Regions from separate parts of the Streptomyces sp. NPDC041068 genome, predicted to be linked through region 3. Evidence: riboswitches for the same ligand, from Rfam matches in the RefSeq annotation. Region 3 holds a riboswitch; each other region holds the start of a gene.

What was found. Region 3 has a riboswitch for cobalamin ahead of AB0B50_RS01665 (CbtB-domain containing protein). Riboswitches for the same ligand answer to the same signal wherever they lie in the genome.
Region 1: linked by a shared signal. The riboswitch ahead of AB0B50_RS16600 (ABC transporter substrate-binding protein) and the one ahead of AB0B50_RS01665 (CbtB-domain containing protein) in region 3 are both predicted to bind cobalamin.
Region 2: linked by a shared signal. The riboswitch ahead of AB0B50_RS27495 (energy-coupling factor ABC transporter permease) and the one ahead of AB0B50_RS01665 (CbtB-domain containing protein) in region 3 are both predicted to bind cobalamin.

Annotation. Positions count from the first base shown of each region.
Region 1 is NZ_JBEZCG010000006.1:396,342-405,833, forward strand. It holds gene AB0B50_RS16585 (HAD family hydrolase) at 1-613, opposite strand, end outside; gene AB0B50_RS16590 (helix-turn-helix domain-containing protein) at 803-1,669, shown strand; gene AB0B50_RS16595 (VOC family protein) at 1,762-2,157, shown strand; cobalamin riboswitch at 2,165-2,350, shown strand; gene AB0B50_RS16600 (ABC transporter substrate-binding protein) at 2,416-3,450, shown strand; gene AB0B50_RS16605 (iron chelate uptake ABC transporter family permease subunit) at 3,618-4,628, shown strand; partial or broken gene AB0B50_RS16610 (ABC transporter ATP-binding protein) at 4,928-5,701, shown strand; gene AB0B50_RS16615 (MFS transporter) at 5,820-7,496, opposite strand; gene AB0B50_RS16620 (BTAD domain-containing putative transcriptional regulator) at 7,586-9,492, shown strand, end outside.
Region 2 is NZ_JBEZCG010000012.1:180,824-190,315, reverse strand. It holds gene AB0B50_RS27510 (ATP-binding cassette domain-containing protein) at 1-625, opposite strand, end outside; gene cbiQ (cobalt ECF transporter T component CbiQ) at 622-1,371, opposite strand; gene AB0B50_RS27500 (energy-coupling factor ABC transporter substrate-binding protein) at 1,378-1,752, opposite strand; gene AB0B50_RS27495 (energy-coupling factor ABC transporter permease) at 1,752-2,465, opposite strand; cobalamin riboswitch at 2,495-2,679, opposite strand; gene AB0B50_RS27490 (APH(3') family aminoglycoside O-phosphotransferase) at 2,987-3,796, opposite strand; gene AB0B50_RS27485 (NAD(P)-binding domain-containing protein) at 4,211-5,170, opposite strand; gene AB0B50_RS27480 (PTS ascorbate transporter subunit IIC) at 5,250-6,818, opposite strand; gene AB0B50_RS27475 (PTS sugar transporter subunit IIA) at 6,942-7,766, opposite strand; gene AB0B50_RS27470 (YceI family protein) at 7,846-8,379, opposite strand; gene AB0B50_RS27465 (DUF3048 domain-containing protein) at 8,610-9,492, shown strand, end outside.
Region 3 is NZ_JBEZCG010000001.1:437,207-446,698, forward strand. It holds gene AB0B50_RS01645 (hypothetical protein) at 1-1,273, opposite strand, end outside; gene AB0B50_RS01650 (hypothetical protein) at 1,291-1,929, opposite strand; gene AB0B50_RS01655 (hypothetical protein) at 1,935-3,494, opposite strand; gene AB0B50_RS01660 (CbtA family protein) at 3,587-4,345, opposite strand; gene AB0B50_RS01665 (CbtB-domain containing protein) at 4,370-4,591, opposite strand; cobalamin riboswitch at 4,628-4,780, opposite strand; gene AB0B50_RS01670 (histidine phosphatase family protein) at 4,866-5,462, shown strand; gene AB0B50_RS01675 (sporulation protein) at 5,861-6,871, opposite strand; gene AB0B50_RS01680 (hypothetical protein) at 7,503-7,790, opposite strand; gene AB0B50_RS01685 (MarR family transcriptional regulator) at 7,963-8,385, opposite strand; gene eno (phosphopyruvate hydratase) at 8,601-9,492, shown strand, end outside.

The DNA.
Region 1 (9,492 bases), on a different contig from region 3:
CGATGCCGTGGGCCCGCAGCGTCTTGTAGAGCTGCTGCATGCCGCGCGAGAACTCCGGCGCCTTCACCTCGGTCCTCGTGAGCTTCCCGTCCTCGTAGTACTCGGCCGGGATCGGCTTCTTGTACGCCAGGAGTTCGTCGACGTACCCCTTGAGCTCGTTCAGCGTGAAGCCGGAGAAGATCTGCGCGGCCCACGGGTAGCAGACCTGGTCGTCCACCTCGCACAGCCGGTTGTAGTAGCTGTAGAGGCTCTCCTTGTGCCCGGCCTTGTCCTTGAAGGGGATGACCTTCAGGGACGGGTCCATCGTCTTGCGGGTCAGGACGCCCTTCATCTCCAGGAAGGGCAGCAGCGACTCCTCCAGGTCGCCCCGGTACGTCGTGTTGTCCGCGTCGAAGACGGCGTACGCGCCCTTGTGGTCGTTCTTCGCGATGACCTTGCCGAGCTGCTTCGCGACGGGCTTCGGCCAGTGCGAGAGCTCACGGGCGGTGGCCGCCGAGGTGTCGGCGGCGCTGGCCTCGCTCGTCGGCCACAGCGCGCTGCCCGCGAGGACGGCGGCGGCCAGCGCGCCCGTGGTGCCGATGACGGCCAGCTTTCCCTTTGCCCGTACTGCCATGTCCCTACGTCCCTGCCGTTCCCTGAGAGCGATGCGCGGCCCCGTCCGGAGCGGCGCGCAATGCTATGGGGCGACGCCCTCATTTCCCATGATCGAAGTCACCGTGCACAGGGGGCATGGGGAAGGTGAACACGGGTAGTCGAACCGGACGCCGAGACCGCTTCGGACGGGCCGCGCATACTGGGAGCCATGGGCTCCCAGGAGTTCGTCAGGGCCGTTCCCCGGCTCGACGGCATGGTCGTGTCCGCGGTCGGCTACCGCACCGCCGGGCAGCGGCCCGCCCTGCACCGGGGCCTGCCGTCGCCGTATCTGACGGTGGTCTTCTCCCTGGACGGGACCATCGCGGGCGGCGGCACACCGGACCAGGCGACCGGCGTGGACGCGGTGCGCACCGAGATCATGGTGGGCGGCCTGCACCAGAGCCCCGTCTACCTCGTCTCGCCCGAGCACGAGGCGGGCATCCAGCTCGCCGTGCACCCCCTCGCGGCCCGCGCGCTCCTCGGCCTGCCCGCGGCGGCCCTGAGCACAGAGATCGTGACCAGGGGCACGGACGTGTTCGGCGGCCGCGCCGCCGAGGTCCGCGAGCAACTGTGCGCCCTCGACCGCTGGGAGGACCGCTTCGCGCTGCTCTCCGGCTATCTGCGGCGGCGCGCGGCGGCCGCCGACGCGGGGCGGGTGCGGCCCGAGGTCGCCGAGGCCTGGGCCTGGCTCGCCAGGCACCGGGGCGCGGGCACGGTCGGCGGCCTGTCCCGGCACGTCGCGCTCAGCGAGCGGCGGCTGAGCGCCCTGTTCCGCGCCGAGACCGGGCTGAGCCCCAAGCAGGCCGCGCGCCTGATGCGCTTCGAGCACGCCAAGGCCGCCGTGGCCCGCACGGTCACGGCCGAGGCCCCGCCCGACCTCGCCCGGGTCGCGGCCGACGCCGGGTACTACGACCACTCCCACCTCGTACGCGACTTCCAGCAGTACACGGAGCTCAGTCCCACCGGCTGGCTTGCCGAGGAGTGCCGGAATATCCAAGCCGGGGCCCATGGCGTGGGCGAAGAGTGGGAGGCATGAACACCACACGAGACACCACGGCAGAACACCCCTCGCACCCCACGGCGGAAAAGGACACCACGGCAGAACAGCGGCTCGGCACGCCTCCGCCGATGATCTGGCCGGGCCTCCAGGCCGAGGACGCCCCCGCGCTGATCGACTTCCTCGTCGACACCGTCGGCTTCCTGCGCACCGCCGTCTACGAGGACGGCGGCCGCGTCGCCCACGCCCAGCTCGACTGGCCCGAGGGCGGCGGCATCATGCTCGGCTCGTACGATCCGGACGCGGTCGCCGGCACCTGCGGGAAGCCCGGCACCGCGGGGGCCTACGTCGTCACCGACCACGTGGACGCCCTGTACGCGAAGCTGACCGCGGCGGGCGTGCGGATCACCGCCGAGATCGAGGACAAGCCGTACGGAAGCAGGGAGTTCGGCATCCTCGACCCGGAGGGAAACCGCTGGTCGTTCGGCACCTATCGGGGCGAGCCGAGGCCCGGACCGACCCCCTGAGCAGGCGTGATAACTTGCGCAAGCCAGTCAAACCCACACCTGGGCCAGGGAATCCGGTGAGAATCCGGAACTGACGCGCAGCGGTGAGGGGGACGGGCGGGGCCACGGCCACTGGGCGTCTTCGGACGTCCGGGAAGGCGCCCCGTCCGGCCGATCCCGAGTCCGAAGACCTGCTGGCGCCTCCGCTCGCACACCGGGCGGCGGAGGTCGTGACGCAGGCCAGGCTCCGCGTATGAGCCGTGACACTCAAGGGATCACGTGTCCTCGAAGAACCGTCGTATACGTACGTTCGCCCTGCTCGGCGCCGGAGCGCTCGCGCTGACCGCGTGCGGCGGCTCCGCGGAGAAGACAGCGGAAAAGGACGCGAAGGGCTACCCCGTGACGGTCGCCTCCTGCGGCAAGGAGGCCGAGGTCAAGGCCCCGCCGCAGCGGGCCGTCTCCCTGGACCAGGGCTCCACGGAGATCCTCCTCTCGCTCGGCCTCGCCGACCGCATGGTGGGCACCGGCACGTGGACCGACCCGGTCCTGAAGAACCTGGCCAAGGACAACGCCAAGGTGGAGCGGCTCTCCGACCGCTACCCGGCGCTGGAGAAGGTCCTCTCCAAGGAGCCCGACTTCGTCAGCGCCTCCTTCCTCTACACGGTCGGCAAGGGCGGCGTCGCCGACCGGACGAAGTTCACCGAACTCGGCGTCCCCGTCTATGTCTCGCCCACCGACTGCGCGGGCAAGGACAACGACGGCGGAGGCGACGGCAAGCGCGTCAAGACGCTCACCATGGACACCGTCTACGGCGAGGTGCGGGACCTGGCGAAGGTGTTCGGCGTCGAGAAGCGCGGCGAGAAGCTGATCGCGGACATGAAGGGCCGGATCTCCAAGGCCACGAAGGACATCGACGCCTCCGACGCCACGCTCCTCTACTGGTTCGCCAACTCCGGCGCCCCCTACATGGCGGGCTGCTGCGGCGCCCCCGGGATCATCACCCGTGAGCTCGGCGCGAAGAACGTCTTCGACGACACGCGCGAGGAGTGGCCGCAGATCAACTGGGAGACGGTCGCCGACCGCGACCCCGACGTCCTCGTCATCGGCGACCTCACGCGCAAGTCGCAGTCCGCGGAGAGCGCCGAGGCGAAGATCAAGTTCCTGGAGACCAACCCGGCGACCAAGAACCTGACCGCCGTGAAGGAGAAGCGCTACGTCCTGCTGAGCGGCCAGGCCATGAACCCCACGATCCGCACGGTCGACGGCATCGAACAAGTGGCGGCGGGCCTACGGAAGTTCGGGCTGACGAAGTGACGCCCGGCAGGCGGGGCGAGGGTTCGGGGCGAGGACCTGCGGCGGGCCATGCCACCGTGCCGGTCGACGCCGCTCCGGCGTCCACCGCTCCGGCGTCCACCGCTCCGGCGTCCGCCGTGCCGGTCGACGCCGCCCCGGAACCCGGCGGCTCCTCGGTCCCCGGAGCGCTGCGGCAAGCGCTGCTGTGGCTCGGGGGCTTCGGGGTGCTGGTGGTGTCCGTGGCCGTCGCCGTCACCATCGGGCCCGCGGACATCTCCGTCCCCGACGTGTGGTCCGCGGTCGCCGCGCACCTGGGGTGGGGCGAGGCGCGGCTCACGCCGATCAGGGACGGCATCGTGTGGAACCTGCGGATGCCCCGCACCCTGCTCGCCGCGGTCTGCGGCGCCGGGCTCGCGGTCTGCGGTGCCGTCATGCAGTCCCTGCTCCGCAACCCCCTCGCCGACCCCTTCGTGCTCGGGGTGTCGTCCGGGGCGTCCACCGGAGCCGTCGCGGTCGTCGTCCTCGGCGTCGGCGGGGGAGCGCTGTCGGTCTCGGCAGGGGCCTTCGCGGGCGCGCTCTGCTCGTTCGCCCTGGTGCTGCTGCTCAGCCACACCCTGGGCGGCACGACGGACCGGGTCGTCCTGTCCGGCGTCGCGGCCATGCAGCTCTTCTCCGCGCTGACGTCGTTCGTCATCCTGGCGGCGGGCGACGCGGAGACCACGCGCGGCGTCATCTTCTGGCTGCTCGGCTCGCTCAGCGGGGTCGGCTGGACGGACGTGTGGCTGTGCGGGGCGGTGCTCGCGGCGGCGCTGCTGATCTGCCTGTCCCACGCCCGCACGCTGGACGCCTTCGCGTTCGGCCAGGAGGCGGCGGCGACCTTGGGCGTCCGGGTGGCCCGCACCCGCCTCGTCCTGCTCTGCACGACCGCGCTGCTGACCGCGGCCCTGGTCAGCTCGGCGGGCGCCATCGGCTTCGTCGGCCTGGTCCTGCCGCACGCCGCCCGCGCGATCGTCGGCTCCGGGCACGCGCGCCTGCTCCCGGTCACGGCACTCGCGGGCGCGGTCTTCGTGGTCTGGGTGGACACGCTGGCCCGCACGGTCCTCGACCCCCAGGAGGTCCCGGTGGGCGTGGTGACCTCACTCATCGGCGTACCGGCGTTCGTGGCGGTCCTGTACCGGACGCGGAGGGCGACGACATGACACACGAAGCGATGCCTTCCGAACCGGCCTCTGCCGACCCCGGGGTGCTCTCCTCCGGGGTGGCCTCCGCCGACCCCGGGCTGCTCTCCTCTGAAGCGGCCTCCGCCGACACCGAAGTGGCCTCCTCCGAAGGGACCTTCCCTGCCGCAGAAGCGCCCGCCGCTGAAGCGCCTGCCGCTGAAGCGCCTGCCGCTGAAGCGCCTGCCGCAGAAGCGCCCGCCGCTGAAGCGCCTGCCCCCGCAGCGCCCGTCCCCGAAGCGCCTCCCTCCGTCGGCGGAGCCCACCCCCCGGCCCCCGTCGGGCTCCGTGCCGACCGTGTCGCCCGCGAGGCCGGTGGACGCCTCGTCGTGGACGGTGTCAGCCTCGCGCCGCCCGCCGGTGCCACCGTCGGTCTCCTCGGGCCCAACGGCTCCGGCAAGTCCACGCTCCTGCGCATCCTCGCGGGCGTCCTCGCCCCGGCCTCCGGCGTGGTCACCCTGGACGGGCGCCCCCTGGCCGACGTCGGTCGTCGCTCGGTCGCGCGCCGCGTCGCCGTGGTCGAGCAACACGCCACGACACAGGCCGAGTTGACGGTACGAGATGTCGTACGCCTCGGCCGCGTCCCGCACCGCCGTGCCTGGTCCGCCCCCACGCCCCACGACGAGCGCGCCGTACGCGAGGCCTTGGAGCGCACCGGCCTGACCGACCGCGCCGCCCAGTCCTGGCACACGCTCTCCGGCGGCGAGCGCCAGCGCGTCCAGATCGCCCGTGCCCTCGCCCAGGAACCACGCGAGCTCCTCCTGGACGAACCCACCAACCACCTGGACATCCAGCACCAGTTGGAGCTGCTCTCCCTGGTGAGCGAACTCCCCGTCACCAGCGTGATCGCCCTGCACGACCTCAACCTGGCGGCGATGTTCTGCGACCACCTGCTGGTCCTGAAGGAGGGCGCGGCCCACGCGGCGGGAACACCGGCCGAGGTGATCACCGAGGAACTGATCGCCGAGGTGTACGGAGTGCGGGCGGTGGTGACGCCGGGCGAGGACGCCGGCCCTGAGGGCGGCAGGCCCTCCGTCCGCTTCCTGCGGGGCTGAAGCCCCGGCGGCCGGGGGAGGCGGCGAGGGATGGAGCCAGGGGAGGCGGCGAGGGAGGCAGGCAGGGGGGGCGGCGGCCAGGGGGGGCGGTCAGGGAGGCGCCCACCACCCCGCCCCCTCACTCCTCCGGCGCCCCAATGGGCCGCACGTGCCGCAGCAGCGCCAGCGCAAGACCCGCAAGCCCCACCAGCAGCACGGCGCTGATCAGGGCGACCGTGCCCACCCCGGTGGCGAAGGCATCCCGCGCGGTGTCGACGAGCGCCCCCGCGGGCCCCTCCGGCAGCCCGTCCGCCGCACCCCGCACGGCGGCCAGGCTCTCGCGCGCCGCCTCCACGGTCCGGTGCGGGACGGCCTCCAGGGCGTCCGCGTCGGCCAGTTCGGCGCGGTAGACGGCCGTGCCGACACTGCCGAGGACGGCGACGCCGAGCGCCGCGCCGAGCTCGGCACCGGTCTCGGACACCGAGGCCGCCGCACCGGCACGCTCCGGCGGCGCCGACCCCACGATCATGTTCGTGCCGAGCACCATCAGCGGCCCGAAGCCGAGCGTGACCACCATGCTGCCCGCGGCCAGCAGGGCGGGCCCCGACGACGCGTCGACCCGCGAGATCACCAGGAAGCCCACGCTCGCGAGGAGCAGCCCGCCCGCGATGACGTACGCGGGCCGCACCCGGCGCGCGATCCGCGGGGCGAGGCCGAGACCGGCGAACGTGCCCGCGACGAACGGAATCATCCACAGCCCCGCGGGCACCGGCGAGAGCCCCTCGACCAGCTGCAGGTACTGCGTGAAGAACAGCGTCAGGGCATGCAGGGTGATCATGCCGAGCAGAAAGACGACCAGCGCGCCACTGAACGCGCGCTCCGCGAAGAGCCGCAGGTCGAGCAGCGGATCGGCCAGGCGGCGCTGCCGCACCACGAAGGCCCTGCCGACCACGAGACCGGCGGCGACCAGGGCGAGCGGGAAGGGCGCGAAGCCGTCCCGCGCCAGCTCCTTCAGCCCGTGGATCACCGGCAGGATCGCGGCCAGGGAGAGGGCGACGCTGAGCGGGTCGAGGCGCCCGGGGGAGGGGTTGCGGTGCTCGGGCAGCAGCGCGGGCGCGCAGACCAGGAGCAGCGCCATCACGGGCACGCCGAGCAGGAACACGGACCCCCACCAGAACCGCTCCAGCATCACTCCGCCCACGACGGGACCGATGACGGCGCCCACCGAGAACGCCATCATCCACAGCCCGATCGCGCTCGCACGCTGCGCGGGCCGTTTGAACATGGTGGTGATCAGCGACATCGTCGAGGGCAGCACCGTCGCCCCCGCGACGCCGAGCAACGCCCGCGCGGCGATGAGCAGTTCGGCGCTGGAGGCGAAGGCGGCGAGCACGGACGCCGTGCTGAACGCGGCGGCCCCGAGCATCAGCAGGCGGCGGCGCCCGATGCGGTCGCCGAGCGTGCCCATCGTGACGAGGAACCCGGCGAGCATGAAGGGGTAGATGTCGGCGATCCACAGCGACTGCGTGCTGTTGGCGCCGAGGTCGGCGCCGAGGGTGGGCAGCGCCATGTAGAGGACGGTGAGGTCCATGGAGAGGAGGAGCGCGGGGAAGGCGAGGACGGCGAGGCCGATCCATTCGCGGGTGCCTGCGGGTGGTGGCTGCCGGTCGGTGCCGGTATCACCGGTATCAGCGGCGGCTTCGACAGCGGCTTCGACAGCGGCACCGGTATCAGCGGCGGCTTCGACGGAGGTGGCGACGGAGGTATCGGCGGTAGTGCCGGCACCGGCAGTGGTTTCGGCTGAGTTGGAAGACATGCCGTCAGGCTCGTGCGCAGGGGTTCCGGAAACCTTCCGGAATCCTTCCGGAGAGATCAATTCCGTTTTCCCTGCATTACGTTGGGGCCATGCGCTTCGCGATACTCGGCCCCCTGGAGGTGCGGTCGGCAGACGGTGGACGGGTCACGGTGCCCGAGGCGAAGGTGCGCGCGCTCCTCGCCGACCTGCTGATCCGCGAGGGCAGGCCCGCCCCGGCCGACCGGCTCGTCGACGACCTCTGGGGGCAGAATCCGCCGGCCAGGGCCGCGGGCGTGCTGCGCAGCAAGATCTCCCGGCTGCGACGCGTCCTCGAGGACGCGGAGCCCGGCGGCCGCGCGCTGATCACGCACCAGCCCGCCGGGTACGCCCTCGCGGCCGACCCCGACGCGGTCGACGCGCACCGCTTCCGTACCCTCACCGCGCGGGCGCGCGAGACCGACGACCCGTACCTCCGCGTGGAGTTGCTCGACTCGGCGCTCGCCCTGTGGCGCGGTCCCGCGTACGCCGATGTCGCGGGCGAGCCGTTCGCCGGGGCCGCCGTGGCGCGCCTGGAGGAGCAGCGCCTCACCGCCCTGGAGGACCGGGCCGAGGCCCGCGCCGAGCGCGGCGACGATCACCAACTCGCCGCGGACGTAGCCGACCTCGCGGACCTGGTGACCCGCCACCCGCTGCGCGAACGACTCCGCGCCGCCCACCTGCGCGCCCTCTACCGTGCGGGTCGGCAGAGCGAGGCCCTCGACGCCTACCGTGCCCTGCGCGACCTGCTCCGCGACGAACTGGGCGTCGACCCGGGCCCCGACCTGGTGGCCCTGCACACCGCAATCCTCAACCAGGACCCGTCCCTGCGCCCCACGCCTCCACCCCGCCCGCCGACCACCCCGGGCCCTGCCTCGGCGGCTACCTCGGGCTCTGTCCCGTCGCCCACCGCGAGCTTCGTCCCGTCGGCCGCCTCGGGCCCTGCTCCGGCGCCTACCCCGGGCCCTGCCTCGGCGGCTACCTCGGGCTCTGTCCCGTCGCCCACCGCGAGCTTCGTCCCGTCGGACACCGCGGGGCCTGTCCCGTCGCCCACCGCGAGCTTCGTCCCGTCGGCCGCCTCGGGCCCTGCTCCGGCGCCCACCCCGAGCCCCGCCCCCTCGGCCACCGCGAGCCTCGCTCCGGCAGCCACTCCGGGGCCTGTCCCGGCGCCCACCCCGGGCCCTGTCCCGTCGCCCACCCCGGGCCCTGTCCCGTCGCCCACCCCGGGCCCTGCCCCGTCGCCCACCCCGGGCCCTGCCCCGTCGCCCACCCCGAGCTCTGTCCCGCCGACCACTCCGAGCCCCGTCCCGCCGACCACCCCGTGCCGTCCCGTCCCTTCGGCCACCCCAGCCGATCAGCCGCACCTCCGTGGCAGCCTCCCCACCCCCCTCACCGAACTCATCGGTCGCACGGCCGCCGTGACCGAGGCGCGGGCGCGGCTCGAGTCCGGGCGTCTCCTGACGCTCACAGGACCCGGCGGCGTCGGCAAGACCCGGCTCGCCCTGGAGATCGCCGCCCGCGTCGGCGACGCGTACGACGGGGTGCACCTGGTCGAACTGAGCCCACGCGGAACGTCCTCGGCCGGACTCACCGAGCTGGTGGCCGCGGCCCTCGGCGTCCGCGACGACGCGGGGCCCGCCCCGTCCGCCGCGCAGCCCGCGCACCCCGCCGACCCGACAGGCCTGCTCGCCCGCGTCACCGCCGCGCTCCGTACCCGCCGTACCCTGCTCGTCCTCGACAACTGCGAGCACGTGATCCAAGAGGCAGCGGAGACAGCCGAGTTGCTCCTGACGGCCGCCCCGGAGCTGCACGTCCTGGCCACGAGCCGCGAGCCCCTGGCCGTGCCCGGAGAGATCCTCCAGACGGTTCCCCCGCTCGAACTGCCGGACGCCGACGGCCCGTCGGACCCGGCAGAGCTCGCGTCGTCCAGCGCCGTACGCCTTTTCCTGGCCCGCGCCCGCGCCGCCGCCCCCGGCTTCGC
Region 2 (9,492 bases), on a different contig from region 3:
CGGTGGTCCCCGCGTCCCGCAGGCGCTGCAGCGTGGTCAAGAGGCGCTCCTGGCCGTCGGGGTCCAGGCCCGCGGTCGGCTCGTCGAGGATCAGCACGCGCGGACGCATCGCCACCGCGCCCGCGATCGCGGTCCGCTTGCGCTGGCCGTAGGAGAGCAGGTGGGTGGGGCGGTCGGTCAGGGCGGTGATGTCGAGCGCGGCGAGCGCCTCGGCGACCCGCGCCCGGACCTCGGCGTCGGGCAGGCCCAGGTTCAAAGGGCCGAAGGACACGTCCTGTTCGACCGAAGCGGCGAACAGCTGGTCGTCCGGGTCCTGGACGACCAGCTGCACCGTGGTGCGCAGCCGCGTCAGACCCTTGCGGTCGTATGTCACGCGGGCGCCCTCGACCGTCAACTCGCCCTCGTCCGGCCGCAGTCCGCCGCTGAGCAGCCGCATCAGCGTGGTCTTGCCGCTGCCGTTGCGTCCGAGCAGCGCGAGGGCGCGGCCCTCCACGACGTCGAAGTCCAGGCCGCTCAGAACGGTGGGGCCTTCCTCGTACGCGTACGAAGCCGCACGCAGGGAGACCAGGGAGTCGCTCGGCCCACTGGGAGCGCCCGGCTCGCGAAGAGCACGCGGCTCGCTCATGGAAGGAACCTTTCGAGTACGAGGGTGAGGGCCGCGAGGCCCACGAGCAGGCCCGCGCTCGCGGCCACGAAGGCCCGGGAGATCCGGGCCTCGGGCACGAGGACCCGCAGGGTGCCGTCGTAGCCGCGTCCGGCGAGCCCGGCCTGCAGCCGGCTCGCCCGGCCGAAGGCCCGTACGAACGCGGTGGCGCCGAGGCCCGCGAGCGAGCGCCAGGTGGCGGCCCGTGTGGTGTGGCCGAGCCGGGCCGCCTGCGCCTGCCGGATGCGGCTCATGGAGTCCAGGAGCAGGAAGCTCATCCGGTACGTCACCAGCGCCACGTCCACGACCGGTGCGGGCACGCCCGCCTTCACCAGGCGGGGCAGCAGGTCCGACATCGGCGTGGTGAAGGCGAAGAGGAGCACGCCGAGCGAGGCCGCGGAGGTCCGCAGGAGCAGACCGCCCGCGCGTGCAGGGCCGTCGCCGGCGAGCGCCACGAACCCCTCGGGACCGCCGAGTTGGACGAGGAGGGTCAGGGCGCCGGTGACGCAGAAGCCGAGCGGCACGCGGTAGGCGCGCCACAGCTTGCGGGGCGGCACGCCCGCGGGCCCCAGCAGTACGGCGAGGGCGGCGATCACCACCAGGGCGGCTCCCGGCCAGGGCGGCAGGGAGATCGCGAGGACTGTGAGTCCGAGCCCGAGGACGGCCTTGTCGACGGGGTGACGACGGCGCCAGTGACTGCTGTGCGCCGCCGCGTCGATGGGCAGCACGCCGGGTCAGACCTGTTCCCTGTCGGCGCGGGTGTCCTCCGCGCCGCTCGACGAGTCCTCCGGGGCCTCCTCCGCCCGCGCGCGCTCCGCGCCCTGACGACGCCCTCGACGCAGCCCGAAGTAGTACGCGAGGACACCGGCGCCGATGGCCGCCTGCAGGGCGAACAACGCTGATTCGACTTCTCCGGACGGTGGTTCGTACAGCGGCGAGAACCACGGTTCGTAGTCCGGCTCGATCTCGGTGATCGCCGTCTCGGCCTGCGCGTCGGCACCGGTGAACGGCTCCTTCTTGTGGTCGCCGAGGCCGAACACCAGCGGAAACGCCGCGAGCGCGGCGACGACGACGAGCAGCAGGATGTTGATCTTCGTGTTCCGGTTCATCAGGCGCTGGCCTCCGTCTGCGTCGTCTGCTTCTCCGTGGCCGCTCGCTTGCCCTGCAGCAGCACGCCGAGCCGTGTCAGCTCGCCCTTGCTGGACTGCACGAGCAGCCGCATCACCAGGACGGTGAGCAGTCCCTCGCTGACGGCGAGGGGGATCTGCGTGACGGCGAAGATGCCTCCGAACTTGCCCAGAGCGCCGATGAATCCGCTGCTGGGGTCGGGGAAGGCCAGGGCCAGCTGGACGCTGGTGACGCAGTACGTCGACAGGTCGGCGACGAACGCGCCGAAGAACACAGCGACCATGAGCGGCACGTCGTACCGCTTGAGGAGCCGGTAGACGGCGTATCCGGCCCAGGGCCCCATGATCGCCATGGAGAACACATTGGCGCCCAGTGTGGTGAGCCCTCCGTGGGCGAGCAGCAGGGCCTGGAAGAGCAGGGTGATGGTGCCGAGCACCGTCATGATCGGCGGTCGGAACAGGATGGCCCCGAGCCCGGTCCCCGTGGGGTGCGAGCAACTGCCCGTCACGGACGGGATCTTCAGGGCGGACAGGACAAAGGTGAAGGCACCGGACGCGCCCAGGAGCAGGGTGCTCTCCGGGTGTTCCTTGACTTCACGCGTCAGGGAGCGGACTCCGTGGACGACGAACGGCGCGGACGCTACGCCCCAGGCGATCGCGTGCGCCGGCGGGAGAAAACCCTCGGCTATGTGCATGGCTCAGCAGACCCTCTCCAGCACCTCGTGGATGGACAACGCGCCTTGGCCGGTCTCCTGGCTGACGGGTCGTACCGACCGGACTCCGCCTTCCCGGGCGCGTACGCACCCAGTGGCTGCCGCGAGGGCTGGAACCGGACTTCCCGATCACAGTGGCGAGGGCCGCACCGGCATCACACCGGATTTCCCGTTCACCAAGGCGTGGCGACACTAGTGCGCAACTGATCCACCTGACAACTTGCACAGCGGTCGCAGCGGTGGCACGCCCGAGCGCACACCACCACGGCGTACGCCCCTGCTCAGAGGCCATGCGCAGGTGCGGCGGACCCGAACGTCCAGGGCCCCCACCCTCGGGATGGGGACCCTGCTCGCTCAGTGGACGGGCGTCCGGTTCGGGAGGGCACCGCCCCGCGTGAGCCACGGCATGCCCTGGGCGCCGTACCGGCAGTCGCGCCGCTGCCCGTATCCGGGAAGCCGCGGGCGCACCGCGTCGGCAGCGGCGAGGACGTGGCGCCTCGCCGTCAGAAGAACTCGTCCAGCAGCTGGTAGAAGTCCAGCTTCTCCTTGTCGACCGCCGCGTGCTCGCCGTACCGCGCGAGGAACCGCTCCGCGTACTCGGGGCCGAACCACGGGTCTTCCTCGGTCACCAACTCCCGCAGGGCGATGGCGAGATCGGTGTGACGGTCCGCCCTGCCGAGGCGGACGACGTCGATGACTCCGGTGACGCGGCAGGTGTCCGGGTCGAGCAGGACGTTCTCCGGGGTGAAGTCGCCGTGGGTGACCACCAGGTCCTCCACCGCCGGGCGCGTGCGGCGCAGTTCGTCGAGGAGGCGCTGCCCGGTCCATCCGGCGCGCTCCTCGTCGAGGTCGTCCAGCTCCAGGAGGTCCTCGGCCACATGGCGCGCGGCCTGCTCCATGGTGACCGTCAGGCCTCGGTCGAACGGACAGTCCTGAAGCGGCAGTTGGTGCAGGGCGGCGGCGAGGTCGGCGAGGGCGTCGGACACGGCGGGCCGCCGCTCCCGCGGCCACTCGTCGGACGCCGGCCTGCCGGGCACCGCCTCGGTCACCAGCCAGGCCACGCGGTCGTCGGCGCCGCGCTCGACGATGCGCGGCACGGGGATGCCCCGTCCGGCCAGCCAGGCGAGACGGTCGGCCTCACCCGACACGTCGGAGGGCGAGCCGCCGTACGTGACGGGGGCGACCTTCACGTACAGGTCGGGGGCGCCCGCGCCCGCTCCGGTGAGGTGGTGCACCTCGGCGCCCGACGCGCCGTCCGTCGCGGGGGTCCATCGGTACGCGGCATACCTCTGCCGCAGATCGCTGCTCATGATCGGCATCATGGCAGGCGGCCCTCCGCACCCCCACCCGATATTTCCGGCCACTCCGGCATGTTCGGCTTCGACTCCTCATGACTCCGCGGCCATGGCGCCACAGCGGTATTGGCCTTGGACGTCATGAATCGCCGGTCATAGCGTCGAGGTCCTCGAACTCAAGATTCAGAACGCTCAGTACGAGGCCACTGGCCTGGGCCCGGCGGGACCGAGCCTGGAGGATCCGGACACCTGCTCCGGCACCGCCACCAAGGACGGACGCCAAGTCGGACTCGGTGGCGGGACATGTCAGGTCGTTCACATCGTCGGCAAGGAGCTCACGAAGCAGTGCGTGATCACGATGGAACTCGACGAGCGTGGCTCTCTGATCATGCGGTCGCCCTGGAGGGCCGGAACAAGTGGCCAGGCTGCGGATCAAAATTCAACGCGCTCATGGCTGAGGAACTCGGCGAGCCGGGCCGGGGAGTCCGTTCCGAGGCCCGCCGACAGCACCGTGTCGACGACCCCCTTGGCCGCAAGGGTGAACGCCGAAGGGACGTCGGCTTCCTCAAGTGCGTGGACGATGTGCTCCAGGCTCGCGGAGACCGACGTCAGCGAGGACGTCCCCTCCCCCGAGAACTGGCCGGCATCGATCCGGGCGGCGAGCCCGGGGGTCAAGTCGGCGACCAGCTGCGCCATCTGCCGGGCGTGGGGCGCCAGTTCGGTGGCCGGGACCTGGTGCCGCGCCGCGAGCGCGAAGGAGTGCATCAGGCCCGTGATCGAGGTCCAGAACAGGTTCAGCAGGGCGACGTCGAAGGTCGCCGCTCTCCCCGGATCGACTCCGAGATGGATGGCGCTGCCTCCCAGAGCGGCCAGCGTCGCACGATGGAGGTCGAAGAGGTCCGCGGGGCCGCTGTAGAGGATGCGGGTCGCCTCCGTACCGATGGCCGCCGCCGGAGTCATGATCGAGCCGTCGAGGTAGGGCACCTCGAACTCCTCCGCCCGGGTGGCCAGTTCACGGGTGCGGCCCGGCCCTTCGGACGTGAGGTTCACCAGCGTGGTGGCGGGCAGAGGGCGGCCGTCCGATGCGGCGAGTGCACGGTCGAGGACGGCGTCGACGGCGTTCCCGTCGATCAGGCAGAGGACGGTCACGTCGCTCGCGCCGAGGGCGTCCAGCGGGCCGTCGGCCCAGGTGGCGCCCTTGGCGAGCAGTTCGTCGGCCTTCCCCCGTGTCCGGTTCCACACGGTGGTCGGGTGACCGGCGGCGAGGAACGCCGCGGCCAGGGCGCGTCCCATCGGCCCGAGCCCGATCACCGTCACAGGCACCGGCACCGGCTTCGTTGTCAGCGTCCGCATCCGCGTCCGCGCCCGTGTCGTCGAGCTTTCCTGAGCCATCGTCGAACCCTCCTGCTACTCCGGGGACTTGGGGGTCCCGGTCGAGGAGTGACGCTAAAGCTTCACATCGGTGTGAAGGTCAACTGCCCGGCGGCGGAGGCGGCTTCGGCGCCCCGCGTGGCGGTGCGATCTTCGCGTACGCACCCGATGTACCGGCGGCAGTCGGGGCGGGCCCCGGCGTCAGGGCCTCGTCCGGGGGCAGCAGGGCGTCGCGGTGGGCTCCTGGGTCCCAGCCGGTCTCCACTACCCGCTTCTGGACGACGATCGCGCCGAACAGGATCGCCGCACCGATCAGCAGCATCAGGACGATGCCACCGGCCTCGCCCGCCTTGGCCGCGTAGCCGATGAGCGTGCCGAACCAGCCGAAGTCCGCGTCGCCGAACGTGGTGTTCTCCTCGCCGAAGGCGCCGAGGACCTTCAGGAGCAGGGCGGGCAGGAAGGTGATGAGGACGCCGTTGACGAAGGCACCGAGGGCCGCGCCGCGTCGGCCTCCGGTCGCGTTGCCGTAGACGCCGGCCGCGCCGCCCGTGAAGAAGTGCGGGACCAGACCGGGCAGGACGAGGGCGAGACCGAAGGCCGGATGGAAGACCCAGGCGAGCAGGCCGAGGCTGACGAGGCCGCCGACGAAGCTGGAGATGAAACCGATCAGGACGGCGTTCTGGGCGTAGGGGAAGACGATGGGCGCGTCCAGCGAGGGCACCGCGCCGGGCACCAGCTTCTGCGCGATGCCCTGGAAGGCCGGGACGAGTTCGCCGAGGATCGTGCGGACACCGAAGAGGATCACGGCGACGGCGATGCCGAACTGCAGGCCCTGCATGACCGACTGCATGACGTAGTCGCCGACGCCGCTCGCGCCCGCCGCCCCGTCCTCGCTAAAGGCCTTGAACGCCTCCTCCTTGCCGACCTTCCCCAGGAAGACCAGCGACATGATCAGGTAGATCAGCACCATGGACAGGGCGGTCGCGACCATCGAGTCGCGCAGGAAGCGCAGCCCTTCGGGAAGGTTCATCTCCTCGGTGCTGCGGCTGCGTCGGCCGACCAACTGCCCCGTGGCGCCCGCCGCGACGTACCCCGCCGTCCCGAAGTGCCCGATCGCCACACTGTCGTTGCCGGTGACGCGCTTGGTCCAGGGGTGCGCGAAGGCGGGCATGGCCACCAGCAGGATGCCGAGGAGCACACCTCCGACGACCACCACGACCCACGACGACTGGCCCGCGATCGCCAGGACCATCGTCAACAGCGTCGCCATGAACAGCATGTGATGGCCGGTCAGGAACACGTAACGCAGCGGCGTGAAGCGCGCGAGGAGCAGGCTGATCGCGAAGCCGAGGATCATCAGCCAGGCGACGCGCGCGCCGTACTGCTGCTGCGCGATGCCGACGATCGCCTCGTTGGTCGGGATCACGCCGTGCGCGCCGGTGGAGCCCTGGATCATCTCGCCGAGCGGGGCCAGCGCACCGACGACGAGGGTGGCGCCCGCGCCGATGAGCAGAAAGCCGAGCGTCGCCTTGATGGCACCGCCGACGATCTGCCCGGCCGACTTCTTCAGGGCGATCAGGCCCGCGGCCGTGATGAGGCCGATGAGGTAGGCGGGTTGGCTGAGGATCTCGTTGACGAGAAACTCGGCGATCGACACGAGCCAGTCCATGAATTCTCCGTCTCCGTTCTCCGCGGCTCGGCTGTCCTCGCGCGCGGTCCTGCTGTCCTCGCGCGGTCCTGCTGTCCTCGCGCGGCACTGCTGTCCTCGCGCGGCACTGCTGTCCTCGCGCCGTCAGACGTCGTAGGTGTCGCGGAGCACACGGTCCGCCTCGGCCGCGCTGGTGAAGTCCTCGACGACCTTCACCGGTACGCCGACGTCGCCGAGCGTCCTCGCGATCTCCCGCGAGGTGAGGATGGCGACGGCCTCGTTCGCCTTGCCCTTGGCCGAGATGGTGTCGGTCGCCTCGACGGTGACGTATCTGCTCCATCCCCAGCGGTCCAGGACGCCCTCGACGGTCTGCTTGAGGAACAGGCTCGTACCGACGCCGTTGCCGCACACGGTCAGGATCTTGTGCAGGTCCCCGCCGCCGCGCGCCGCCGCTTTCCGCGAGCCCGCCTCCCCCGGCCCCGCGTCCTGCGGACCCGCTCCCTGCGATCCCGCTTCCTGCGGTCCGCCGGACAGGATCGCGTGCACCTCCTGCGGCGTGGCCGCCTCGCGCAGGGTGCGCGCCGTGTCGGGGTCGGCGAGCAGCCGGGCGAGCGCGCCCATCGCCGCGGTGTGCTCGGAGGCGTCCCGCGCGGCGAGTCCGACGACCAGTTCGACGGGGTCGTTGGCCTCGTGCCCGAACTCCACCGGGGCCGCGAGGCGCACCCAGGACATCCCGGTGCGCAGCACGGCGGGCGAGGGCCTGGCGTGCGCGAAGGCGAGTCCGGGCGCGATGACGATGTAGGGCCCGTTCTCCCGGACGTTCTCGATCATCTCCGCCGTGTACGTGTCCGTGGCGGCACCGGTGGCGACCATCAGGTCACCGGCGCGCCGCACGGCCTCGCGCCAGTCGGCGGCCGGGGCGTCCAGGAGGACGGCTTCCACGGGGAGGATCTCGCTCAACGCTGCCATGCCCATGATTCTCGCGGACGCGGGGCGCTCGGCACGTCCTGGGCACCGTTCGGGGGTGTTCGAAGGCGCCCGGAGACCTTCAGCGGGTCGCGTGGACGTCCAGGTCGACGCGGAGCCGACGGCCCGTCATGCCCTTGGCCTTGGTCACTCCGAAGGCGTACCGGTCGATGGTGGCCGTGCCACGGACCCTCAGCCGCCTGCCCTCGGTCACGGACGAGTCGACCGTCACGGCGACGGTGCCGGTGACTCCATGGACCGTCAACTCCCCCTCCAGCACCGCCCCTTGCTCCGCACGTCGAAGACCGTGAGCGCGAAAGGCGATCTCGGGGTACGTCGCCGCGTCGAGGTAGTCGGCGGACAGCACGTGCCGGTCGCGCCGCCGCAGCCCCGAGTCGAACGTATCCGTACGGATGGTGACGTCCACCGTCGACTCCTCGACCGGATCGGCCACGACCACGGTGCCCCGCGCGAGCCCGAACGTGCCGCGCACCGGGACGATCCCGAAGACCGAGCGCGTGCGGAACCGCACGGCCGATGCCGTCGTGTCGATGTCGTACGTGCCGGCCTCCGGCGCGGCCAGTGGCCCCGTGCCCGTTGTGCGCGTCGTGTCCATGAGTCCCACACCTTCCCCGTCTGTCGGTGCCCCCGATATTCAGCATGGGGGCGGGGTCCGGGCAGGGGGAAGAAACGGATGTCCGCTCCCGGCCGGTACAAATGTCACCGCTCGAAAGAGTGACGTGCCACCGGTTGGATGGCCCCAGGGGTGATTGGGGCCATGGCCCCACGAGGTACCACTGCGCCTGCGCAGTTCCGTCCCGCATGGCCACGAACGGAGACCCCTCGATGGCAGCGACAACACCCCGGGCCACCCGCCGCACCCGCCTCGGCGCGAAAGTGCTCGCGCTCGTCGCCACGGCGACGCTCACGGTGGGCGCCCCGGCCCATGCGGGCGCCCCGACGGACGGGGAAGGACCGCCGCACCGCGGCCCCTCCCCCTTCACCGGCCTGATGGCCCGCCAGGGCCCGGTGCTCGCCGTGAAGTTCGACAACGCGCGACGGGCCCGGCCGCACACGGGGCTCGACCAGGCGGACATCGTGTACGTGGAGAAGGTCGAGGGCGGCATGAGCCGCCTGATGGGGGTGTACTCCAGCAGGCTGCCCAGGACGGTCGGCCCGGTGCGCAGCGCACGCGAGTCCGACATCGAGCTCCTGCGCCAGTTCGGCCGCCCCGCCCTCGCCTACTCGGGAGTGCGCAGCTCGCTGCAGAAGGTGCTCAGGGACTCTCCGCTGTACGCCCTCCCGCACGGCGGCGTCCCCGGCGCCTACTTCCGCCAGGAAGGGCGCTCCGCCCCGCACAACCTCTTCGCCCGCCCCGGCGCCCTGCTGCGCTCGGCGCCCCGGGCCGACCGCCCCCACGACATCGGCTTCCGCTTCGGCCCGGCACCGGCGGGCGGCACCCCCACCACGAGCAGGACCGTCAGCTACGCGTCGGCCAGCCACTCCTTCCGCTGGTCGCCGCGCCAGGGCCGCTGGCTCGCGTCCTTCGACGGCGCGCCCGCCCGCAGCACGTCGGGCGCGCGGCTCGGCGCCCGCACGATCGTCATCCAGTACGTCACGATGCGCCCCTCGCGCTTCAAGGACGTCAACGGCGCGGTGACCCCGTACATCGAGACGGTCGGCAGCGGCAAGGCCCTCGTGCTGCGCGACGGCAAGAGCTACCCGACGC
Region 3 (9,492 bases):
ACTGTCGGGTCAGCGCGTCGAGGGTCTCGGCGCGTGCGCTCTCCTCTTCGGACTCGCGTTCATCCACGCCGCTCGGCGTCCGGGAGGAGGCGGGCTCGGGTAGCGGGCGCGTCAGCCTGCGGGACACATCGCGCACGAGGGCCCACCGGCGGGCCCGGCGAGAGCCCTGTCCGGCAGGGCTGCCTGAGGCATCAGGCCCCTCCTGGGTGTCCTCGGGAAGCGTCAGCCCGTACGCATCGACAAGGCGCGAGCGCGTCTCCGCGTCCCGGACCCCGGCGACCAGCGCGTCGAGCCGGTGCACCAACCGTTCCCCGTCGGGGTGTCCGGCCAGCAAGGGGGCGAGCTCGACCAGGGCGTGGCCCGTCCGGAGCAGGCGGTGCGCGGGATCGATGAGCGAGGCCGCGGAGTCCCTCTCCAACTGGGCCAGCAGCGTCTCTGCCTCGCCCTCTTCCCCTCGCGCCTCCTCCCCTTGGGCCTCGTCCTCTTGCCCCTCCTGCGCTTCACGTCCGTTCAGCTCGGCCAGATCGTCGATGAGCGCGTCGGCGACCCGCGCGACGAGCCGGGGACGGCGGATCTCCGGGGCGGCGCACAGCAGGGCCACCGTCTCGCTCGCCTCCAGGCCCTGTGGCCGGTGCCGCTTCCACGAGAGTCGGGCGGGCATCTGCCAGCCCACGACGCGCGCCGTGTCCTCCAGGCCGGCGGCGACCGCCGTCCGGGCGGGCGCGTCGAGCAGGGTGATGCCATCGAGGAGGGCGCGGGCCGGGACTTCGTCGCCGGGCAGGGCGGCCAGCGCGACGACCTGCGCCTGAACCGTCTTCCGCGTGGACTCGGTGAGCGGCGCGAGCGCGAGCAACCGGTAGTAGCCGTCGGCCTGTTCGCCCGGGGACGCGGCGCGGCCGATGGTCGAAAGGGCCCGCGTCGCCGACCAGTACCCGGTGGCCACCGCGGCGACGACGAGCCGCGACGGAATGTCGTCCGCCGCCGTCACCGAGCTGCGCAGGAGAGCCAGCTGGATGTACCCGGCGAGCGGGTCGGGTATCCTGGCCGGGTCCTCGCGCAGGGCCCGGTCGACGGCGCCCCACGCGATGTCGATGTCGCTCTGGTAGCCGTCCCAGAGCCGGGTCTCCGTGGTCACGCGTCGACGCAGCCGCCGGTCGTCGTGGAAGAGCCGGAGGAGGCGGTCCACCCTTCCGGCCGCGCTCAGGTGGGCAGGCAGGTCATCGAGCGCCAACCGGCCGATCTCGGCGCGGAGTTTCGCATCGTCCGTGGTCATGTCGACGCCCTCCGCCGTCAGTCGGCACCTACGCCCTGTCCAGGACCCGCAGGGCCGACAGGCCCCCCAGGACCGGCGGCCCCGACAGCAAGCGTAAGTGCCTGCAACTCGCCGTCGACCACGGCCATCGGAGCACCGGTGGCCGCACGTATCCAACGCCGCCCGTCGGCGTCCGTGAACGCGATCGCGCACCGCACCGAGGAGGGGCCCGCGGGCGTTCCGGCGCCGTCGGCGACGGACACGGTCGTCTCAGCCGTGTCACGCGGGCCCAACAGCGGTACGGCGGGCTCGACGTGCACCTCGGGGACGTGGAGGCCGTCGGCCGGATCATCGGTCCAGGAGAGCCACGGGACCGCGTCCCGGATCGGCTCGGAACTGTCGTTGCGCACCACGCACTCGACGCGCCGCCCGCTGCCGCGCACCCGGAACAGCACGCTCACCAGGCGCGCCTGGTTGGCCTCCGCGGCCCGTCGTTCCGCGGCCGCGCGGGCGTCGTCGAGGCGGCGCCGCCGGATCTCCCGCAGCAGCCCCACGGCAAGTAGAAGGGTGGCCGCGGCCGTTCCCACGGCGCCTACCCAGTCGGGGACGCTCCCGAAGTCCGCGGCCGCGTGCATCGCGTCGGAGTGGGCCGTGTCGGCGTGACCGGTTCCGCTCAACCGCCTCAGTCCTCCCCGTGCTCGTTCCCGTACTCGTTCTCCCACAGCACGTCGGAGATCGCCTCGTTGATGCCCTTGATGCTCACGCCCGCGCTGGAAACGGTGTCCTGCTTCTTCAGGAAGTCCCGGAAACTGCTGTGGTAGATGCTGAAGCGAGGACCGTCCGGAGTGCTCTCCCGGCGGAGGAACTGCCGCCAATCCGTGAGGACTTCCTGGATCCCGATGGCGTCCGCCCGCGCGTCGGTTTCGCGCATCACCCTGGCGAGCAGGGCGATCGAGACCGGTGATGCCACCTCGCACAGCACGTACACGACCCAGATCTTGGTGCGCGGGGACGGCCGCGCGGTCATGCCCATCAGCCGCCAGTGGCTCTCGTAGTAGTTCTCGAGGCCGTGGGGCAGCTGCTGGATGTCGAGGTCGCTGTACAGGCCGCCGCTCAGTTCCGGGAGCACATGGCGCAGGTACATGAAGTTGCCCTCGCTCTTCTCGGCGAGGACGTCGACGAACCGGCCCAGCGGGATGCGCTGGTATGCGAGCCACGCCGCCAGTTCGGAGTGGGAGCCGCCCGTGCGCGTCAGGAAGTCGCGGATGTCGACCATGGCGGCGCTCAGGTGCTCGCCCAGGTCGTACCGGCTCCACGCCGTCTCGATGCGCAGCGGCACCTCGGCCCGGCGGCTGCTGACCAGGACGTACACGCCGGCCGGCAGCACGGGCGGCAGGAACAGGACGTTCACCGCGTCCGACTCCTCCTGCCGCTCCGCCTCGTCCAGGGCGTCCACCGCGACGATCAGCGGCACGTCGTCGGGCAGAGCGGCACGGGCTTCGGCGAGCATCCGGCCGACGAGTTCGCCGTAGCGGCCTGTGTCGCCCGCGTCGGCCGGGGCGGCGATGCCGTACTTGGCACGCAGCTGGGCGCCGAGGTTCGTCACGAACTGCCGGGCACCGACGATGCCTTGGCTGCGTACGTTGAAGTGAGCCACGCAGCCGGTGCGGCGCACGTACTCGGCCATGATCGCTGTCTTGCCGTCGCCCGGATCACCCTCGAGGCGGAAGTATCCGCGCCCCGCGGGCCCGCCCACGAAGTCGTCGATCGCGTCGAAGACGTACTCGCGCCCGAGGAAGCCCGCCGTCTTGTCGTCGATCAGCCCGGCCGCACCGCTCGGCAGTGTCACCGGTACGTCCAGGGCGCGGGCCACCTCATCGACCTGCGCGCCGAACCCGTCGTGCCACCGGATGCGGCGGAACGGGCCGACGGGCGCGGCGAGTCGGCCGAGGTCGGTGCCGTCCGGTGCCAGCAGGAACAGCGCGGGGGTGCCGTGCGAGCGCCGCCTCTCCACGGCGCTCGCGATCTGCTCCGCCACGTCCCGTTCGGCCGGGGTGGAGGCGGACGTGGACGTGCCTGTGGTCCCGGAGAGGATCGCGAGGAAGTGCGTGCAGGTGTCGTCCGCCCGCGCCGCCACCGGGACGCCTCGCGCCCGGAGTACCGCCGTCAGCCGGGCGGCGAGCGTTGCGTCCGCGGGCGCGCGTGAGGAGAAGGCCATGAAGACGCGAGGTCGTGCTGTCACATTCCTCCGCTCAGGGGAGCGTCGGCTTCCACCGTTCAGGGGAGCGTCGGCCCTGCCGTTCACGAAGAGAGTATTCCTCCGGCTCCTGACCGTCAGCCCTTGACGACCGTCTCCGTTCCCCCCTCCGAGCTCGCCGTAGCAGGGGCCAGTGCGCGTTCGGCCAGGACTCCGAACACCAGCCCGAAGGCGGTCCACAGGGTGATCTGGACGGCGATCGCCGCCAGCCGGAACTCCCACAGCGCAGCGGCGGGGAAGTGCTCCGGGACCTTGCTGAAGGACGGCAGGAACACGTAGGCGAGCCCAACGGCGAGGACGTAGAACGCGCTCGCGGCGATGGTGGCGTTCCAGTTGCCCAGCAGTGGTGCGAGGCGCTTGCCCAGGACCACCGCGCCGACGGCGAGCAGCACGCCGAGCGCGATCATGAGGAAGTACAGGGCGGTGCGCCGTCCGACCGTGTCGGGGTCGCCGACGGCCGGCGGATTGGCCGGGTACTTCAGGAACGGCACGACGTACACAGTGATCAGACCGGCGGCCGCGAGGAGCAGCGCGCTCGCGCGTGGCCCGAAGCGCCCGATGCGGCCGAGCGCGAAGCAGTACGCGAGGGCGGTGATCCCGCCGAAGGCGACTCCATAGACGAGAACACCGGTTGACAGGCCGGCGGTGGACTGCAGCGTGCGGCTGACGACTTCCGCGCCGTGTTCGTCTTCGTGGGCGTGCGCCTCCTCGAAGGCGATCGCCGCGTCGACGCCTGGCTCACCCAAGAAGTAGGAGACGGCGAGGGCGAGCATGCTCGCGGCGAGTCCCGCGAGCATGCCACGCACCAGCAGGTTGCGGACAGTTGCAGAGTTCATGGGCTGTACGACTCTCCGCTGCCGTCAGTGGCAGGGGAAGCCGAGCAGGTGGCGGGCGTCATGCACCCATTCGTGGACGTCCTGGCCGCTCATCACGGATGTGGCGCCCTGCTCGACGCCGACGAAGTAGAGCAGGACCAGCATCAGGATGCCGAAGAAGACCGCCCAGGGCGCGATGGCGCCGATCGGCAGCTTGGCTGGTACGGCGGTGGGGGTGGTGGTCGGCTGAGCGGCAGACTGCGCCATGGCAGGCCCTCCCGGGGAACTCGCGTCCCGTCTCGGTGGTGCACAGGACGGCGGGGCGGGTCTGACTCACGCGGCCCACCCAGGGGTGAGGACCGGGTTTACAGTGGCGCGACCGTGCCGGAGTTCCACCGGCTTCCGCGAACCCGTCGTCGATATCGACGAGAAGGTACCGCGCAGGGAAGAGGAGGCCAAGGGCGTGAGGGAGCACGGTCATGGGGTGCACGGGGCGTGAAGTCCCGCGGGCAGCAATGATGTTGAGAAGCGGGACGGACGTGTGACGAGTCGAGTCGTGTTGATCTCACCCGCCATCAGCGGGGCGCTGCGGGAGGCGCGCTTCGACGACAGGTGCCCGCTGGATGCTTCTGGTCTGAGGCGTGCGCGGGCCTCGGCCGAGGGTCTGCCGCCGGGGGACCGTGCCTGGGTCTCCCCTTCGGTGCGCTGCCGCGAAACGGCCGAGGCCCTCGGTCTGGACGCCGCGGTCGTACCCGCACTGGTCGGGCTCGATGTGGGGCGCTGGCGCGGCGCGACCCTGGCCGAGGTGAGCGCACGGGAACCGGAGGCGGTGAGCCAGTGGCTGGCGGATCCGGACTCGGCGCCTCATGGTGGCGAGTCGGTACGGGACTTCTGTGATCGGATCTCGGCCTGGCTGGACGGGGCCGCAGAGTCGCCAGGGCGGAGCACGGCCGTGGTGGATCCGGAAGTGGTGCGAGCCGCGGGGGTACGGGTGCTCGGGGCACCCCAGTCGGCGTTCTGGCGGATCGACGTGCCGCCCCTGACTGCGACGGAGCTCAGCGGACGAGCCGGGCGCTGGAACATTCGGTTCGGGCAGTCTCTCGAGCGGGCGCCGGGCCCACCTGACAGTGGTGCGTAGAGGGTACGCAGATGCGGTCGGCGTGAGAGGGCGTACGGCGGAGCCTTGCTCGGCAGGGCCGGGGGGCCGAGGGCGTGGTGTCCCGCGCCGAACACCGGCCGCACTGATCGGACTCAGCGGCCGACCGCCCAACTTCCTTGCTCAATCCCTACCCGGCCACGATGCCCCCCCAGGTCGGAAAGGGGGCTTGACTCTCGGGCCGACAACCACGATCCCCTCTCGCCTGCGGAGAGGGCCAGTTCGGAGAGCGCCGAGAACGAGGCGCGGACCGCCGCCCGCATGCGATGGCGTAGTCGTGCGGGCAGCGGGGGACCGTAAGGGGGAGAACCGTGTCGTCAGGCGCTGACGTAGAGGTCGGATGCCTCAGGTCTGCTCCCTGATGTCCTTGTGTGCGCCGACTACCCCTCGTCCTCCTCGTCGTCGCCCTCGAAGAAGTCGCCCACCTCGTCGACTGCTTCGGCCGCAACCATGCCGCCGACGACGCCGACCGCGAGCCCGGCCGCGCCGGCCGCGACGACGGTGCCCATGCCGGGTCCCGAGCGGTGGTGATCCTCGCGCCCGTGGTGGTGTTCGCCGTGGCCGTTCCCCGAGCCATAGGGGTCACCGTGTCCATACGCGGCGTGCGAGCCGTACGACGAGCGGTGCTCGATGACCTGCCGAATCCAGCCGTCGACCACGCCATTCCAGTCCGCGCGCGCCGCCTCGTCGTGGCCCACCGCGAACCGGGTGACGGTGTCATGGCCGGAGGAGAAGACCCCGCCGCGCTTGTCCGCCTCCAGGACCACCTCCATGCCCCCGGGGCCGGCGAGGAAGGTCAGCTCGATCTCGTTGACGGCGTGGGAGTACCGCGGGGCCGGGGTGAGCTCGATCTCCTGATAGAAGGGAAGTTGCTGGCCGGTACCGCCGATGCGGCCGTACTCCAGGTCGGCGGACCGGAAGCCGAAACCCAGTTGGCCGAGGGCCTCCAGGATCGCCTCCTGTACGGGCAACGGGCGCACGGTGAGCGGGTCCAGGTCACCCTTGTCCTTCGCGCCCGCCACCGACAGTTCGGTACGCACACCGAGCACAATCCCGAGACCCTGCCCGTACAACTCCGAGACGGGGGTCTCCCAGGGCAGCGTCACGCTGAACGGCACGCTGCGCTCCTCGCTCGCGGCGAGGCGGAACCCGCCGCCGACAGTGAACCGGTCGAAGGTGACGACACCCTCGCTCTCACCGCCCTCGTGCTCGGCCTCGACCCGGGCTACCAGCTCCAGGGTGATGTGCTCGATGTCGAAGTCGGCGTTGCCGCCCTTGAGATGGACCTGACCCGACAGACTGCCACCGGGCTGGACCGCACCCGGGTCCAGGACCGTGTCGACCGTGGGGCCACCCACACCGAGCGAGCCGAGCAGCCGTTTGAACACCATCGCGGCGTCCACTCCTTCATGTGATCGTTCGTCAAAAGCCCTTATCTACAGGGCTGTAGAAGTATAGAGGCCGCTTCGAGTCGCAGGCGAGCACCCATGAGGGGTGGCGGGAGGGGTAGGTGTTCAGGTCGTGCGGACCGGGTTTGTGCCGGTTGAGAAGGCCCATGGTGACGTCCGGAACCGCCTTGAGGGGCCTTTCTCTTCCTCTGCTGCTCCATGTAGCCGTACAGCAGTGCCTCGTCGCTGAACACCGCGTCGACGCTGCCCTGCGGCGTCGTGAGGTAGGGGCCTATGAAGTCGAGTTCTTCGCCCAGGCGGTAGGCGATGCCCATGTCGAAGCCGCGATTGCGGTGGCCGGCGAACAGGTTGAGTCCCGGCTGATCGAACGCAGTTGCGATGTGCGCGGTGTCCTGGAGGTGTCCCGGAGGATGGGCCTCTTGTCCTCGCTGTCGTCATCGCCGCAGCCCGCTGCAGCGGCCAGACCGAGCGCGGCCGTCGGCGCGATGCCGGATCGTACTGTCAGTCCTCTGCGAGTCGGCGCCGTCGTCGCGGCTTCCGTCCGAGGGCGCGGGGCCCGTCGAGTCGTTGTCAGTCGTTCATGTCGGTCGCCAATATCGGTCGCTAATGTCGGTCATCCGTGCCAGTCGTCCACGTGCGCCGAGGTCACCGACAGGTCCAGCACGCAGTTGGGTTCCGCCTTCATGCGCAGCGTGAGGAGGGTGTTCTTGTGGTCGCGGCCCAACTCGAAGACGAACTCCTCACCTGGGCCCTCGGGTTCGAGTTCGAACTTGTGGGTGATGTCCCCGCCCTTGGCGTACCGGACCGCCCCGATGCCGAGAATGACGACCGGATTGACGAGGAATGCCGCGGCGAGCAGTCGTGTGTTGTCGGTCGGCTGTTCCTTGACGCGGGTCGCCACGCGGACCAGTCGGCGCGGCGCCCGTCGCCGCCGCGTGCCGGTCGCCGGAGGGTCCGGCGACCGGCTTTCCGGTGCATTTGTTCGGACCGACTTGAGTTGTTGGACACTTCTGGGAAGGCCGGACGGATGCTGCGGGAGCCGGTCGGCGACGCGGACGTCTCCTGCGGGGCGCCTAGCGCGTCGCGAGCCGCTCCAGCAGGGCGGCGCTCTGTGCCAGCAACGTCCGCTCCTCGTCCGTGAGTTCGGCCTCGATGGCCTGGGCGAGCCACCCGGCCCTGCGGCCGCGCTCCGCTTCGAGCGCGGCCCGGCCCGCGTCCGACAGCTCGACCAGTGACTTGCGGCCGTCCGTGGGATGCGCCCGGCGTGTGATCAGGTCTTGTTCCATGAGCAGGCCCACCGACCGGGCCATCGACTGGGGGCGTACGCGCTGATCGGCGGCGAGGTCGCTGGTCGTCATGGCGCCGTTGCGGTCGAGTGCGCCGAGCACGGCGGCCTGGCCCAGCGGGATGCGGTCCTCGTGTTTGACGCGTCGGGTGAGCTTGCCCATCGCAGTGCGCAGTTCAGCGGCGATCGCGGCGGCTTCCGAGGTGGGCATAGGGCACTTTATCCCGTTGGCCAGCAAAGCTGTGCACCTGACCTGCACGGCAGTGGTGTGCAGCAGTGGTGTGCAGCATTGCTGTACAGCAGTACTGCGCAGCAATGCTGTGCAGCAAAACTGAACAGCATTGCTGTATGGTTTTGCTCTGTCGGGCTCAGCGCCAGCGTCGTCGCAGCCGGGGCCACGGCACACGACAACGGGAAGGAACTCCCATGTCCGCACAGGCAGTCGAACCCGCCAAGAACACCGAACCCACCAAGAACGCCGACGCCGTCATCGAGACCGTCACCGCCCGCCGGATCATCGACAGCCGGGGTAATCCCACGGTCGAGGTCGACGTCGTCCTGGTGGACGGGTCCCTGGGGCGCGCGGCCGTCCCCTCCGGTGCCTCCACCGGTGCCCGCGAGGCCGTGGAACTGCGCGACGGGGACTCCGCGCGCTGGCACGGCAAGGGCGTCGACCGCGCGGTGGCCCACGTCAACGGAGAGATCGCGGCGTCCGTGCGCGGCCGGGACGCGACCGACCAGGCGGGTCTCGACGCCGCGCTGGTCGCCCTCGACGGCACCGCCACGAAGTCCCGGCTCGGCGCCAACGCGGTCCTCGGCGTCTCCCTCGCCGCGGCCAAGGCTGCCGCGGCTGCACACCGGCAGCCCCTCTACCGCTACCTCGGCGGCGCCGACGCCCACCTGCTGCCGCTGCCGATGATGAACATCGTCAACGGCGGTGCCCACGCGGACAATCCGCTGGATTTCCAGGAGTTCATGATCGCGCCCGTGGGCGCAGGCACCTTCGCCGAGGCCGTACGCATGGGCAGCGAGGTGTTCCACACCCTGCGTCGAGACCTGCTGACCGCAGGGCACTCCACGGGCGTCGGCGACGAGGGCGGCTTCGCGCCGGCGCTCCGTACCGCCGAGGAAGCGCTCGACTTCGTGATGAGCGCCATCGAGCGCACCGGTTACCGCCCCGGCACGGACATCGGCCTGGTCATGGACCCGGCGTCGTCGGAGTTCTTCCGTGACGGCGTGTACCACTACACGGGCGAGGGGGTGCGCCGCACCCCCTCCGAGCAGGCCGACTACTTGGCCGAGCTCATCGACGCCTACC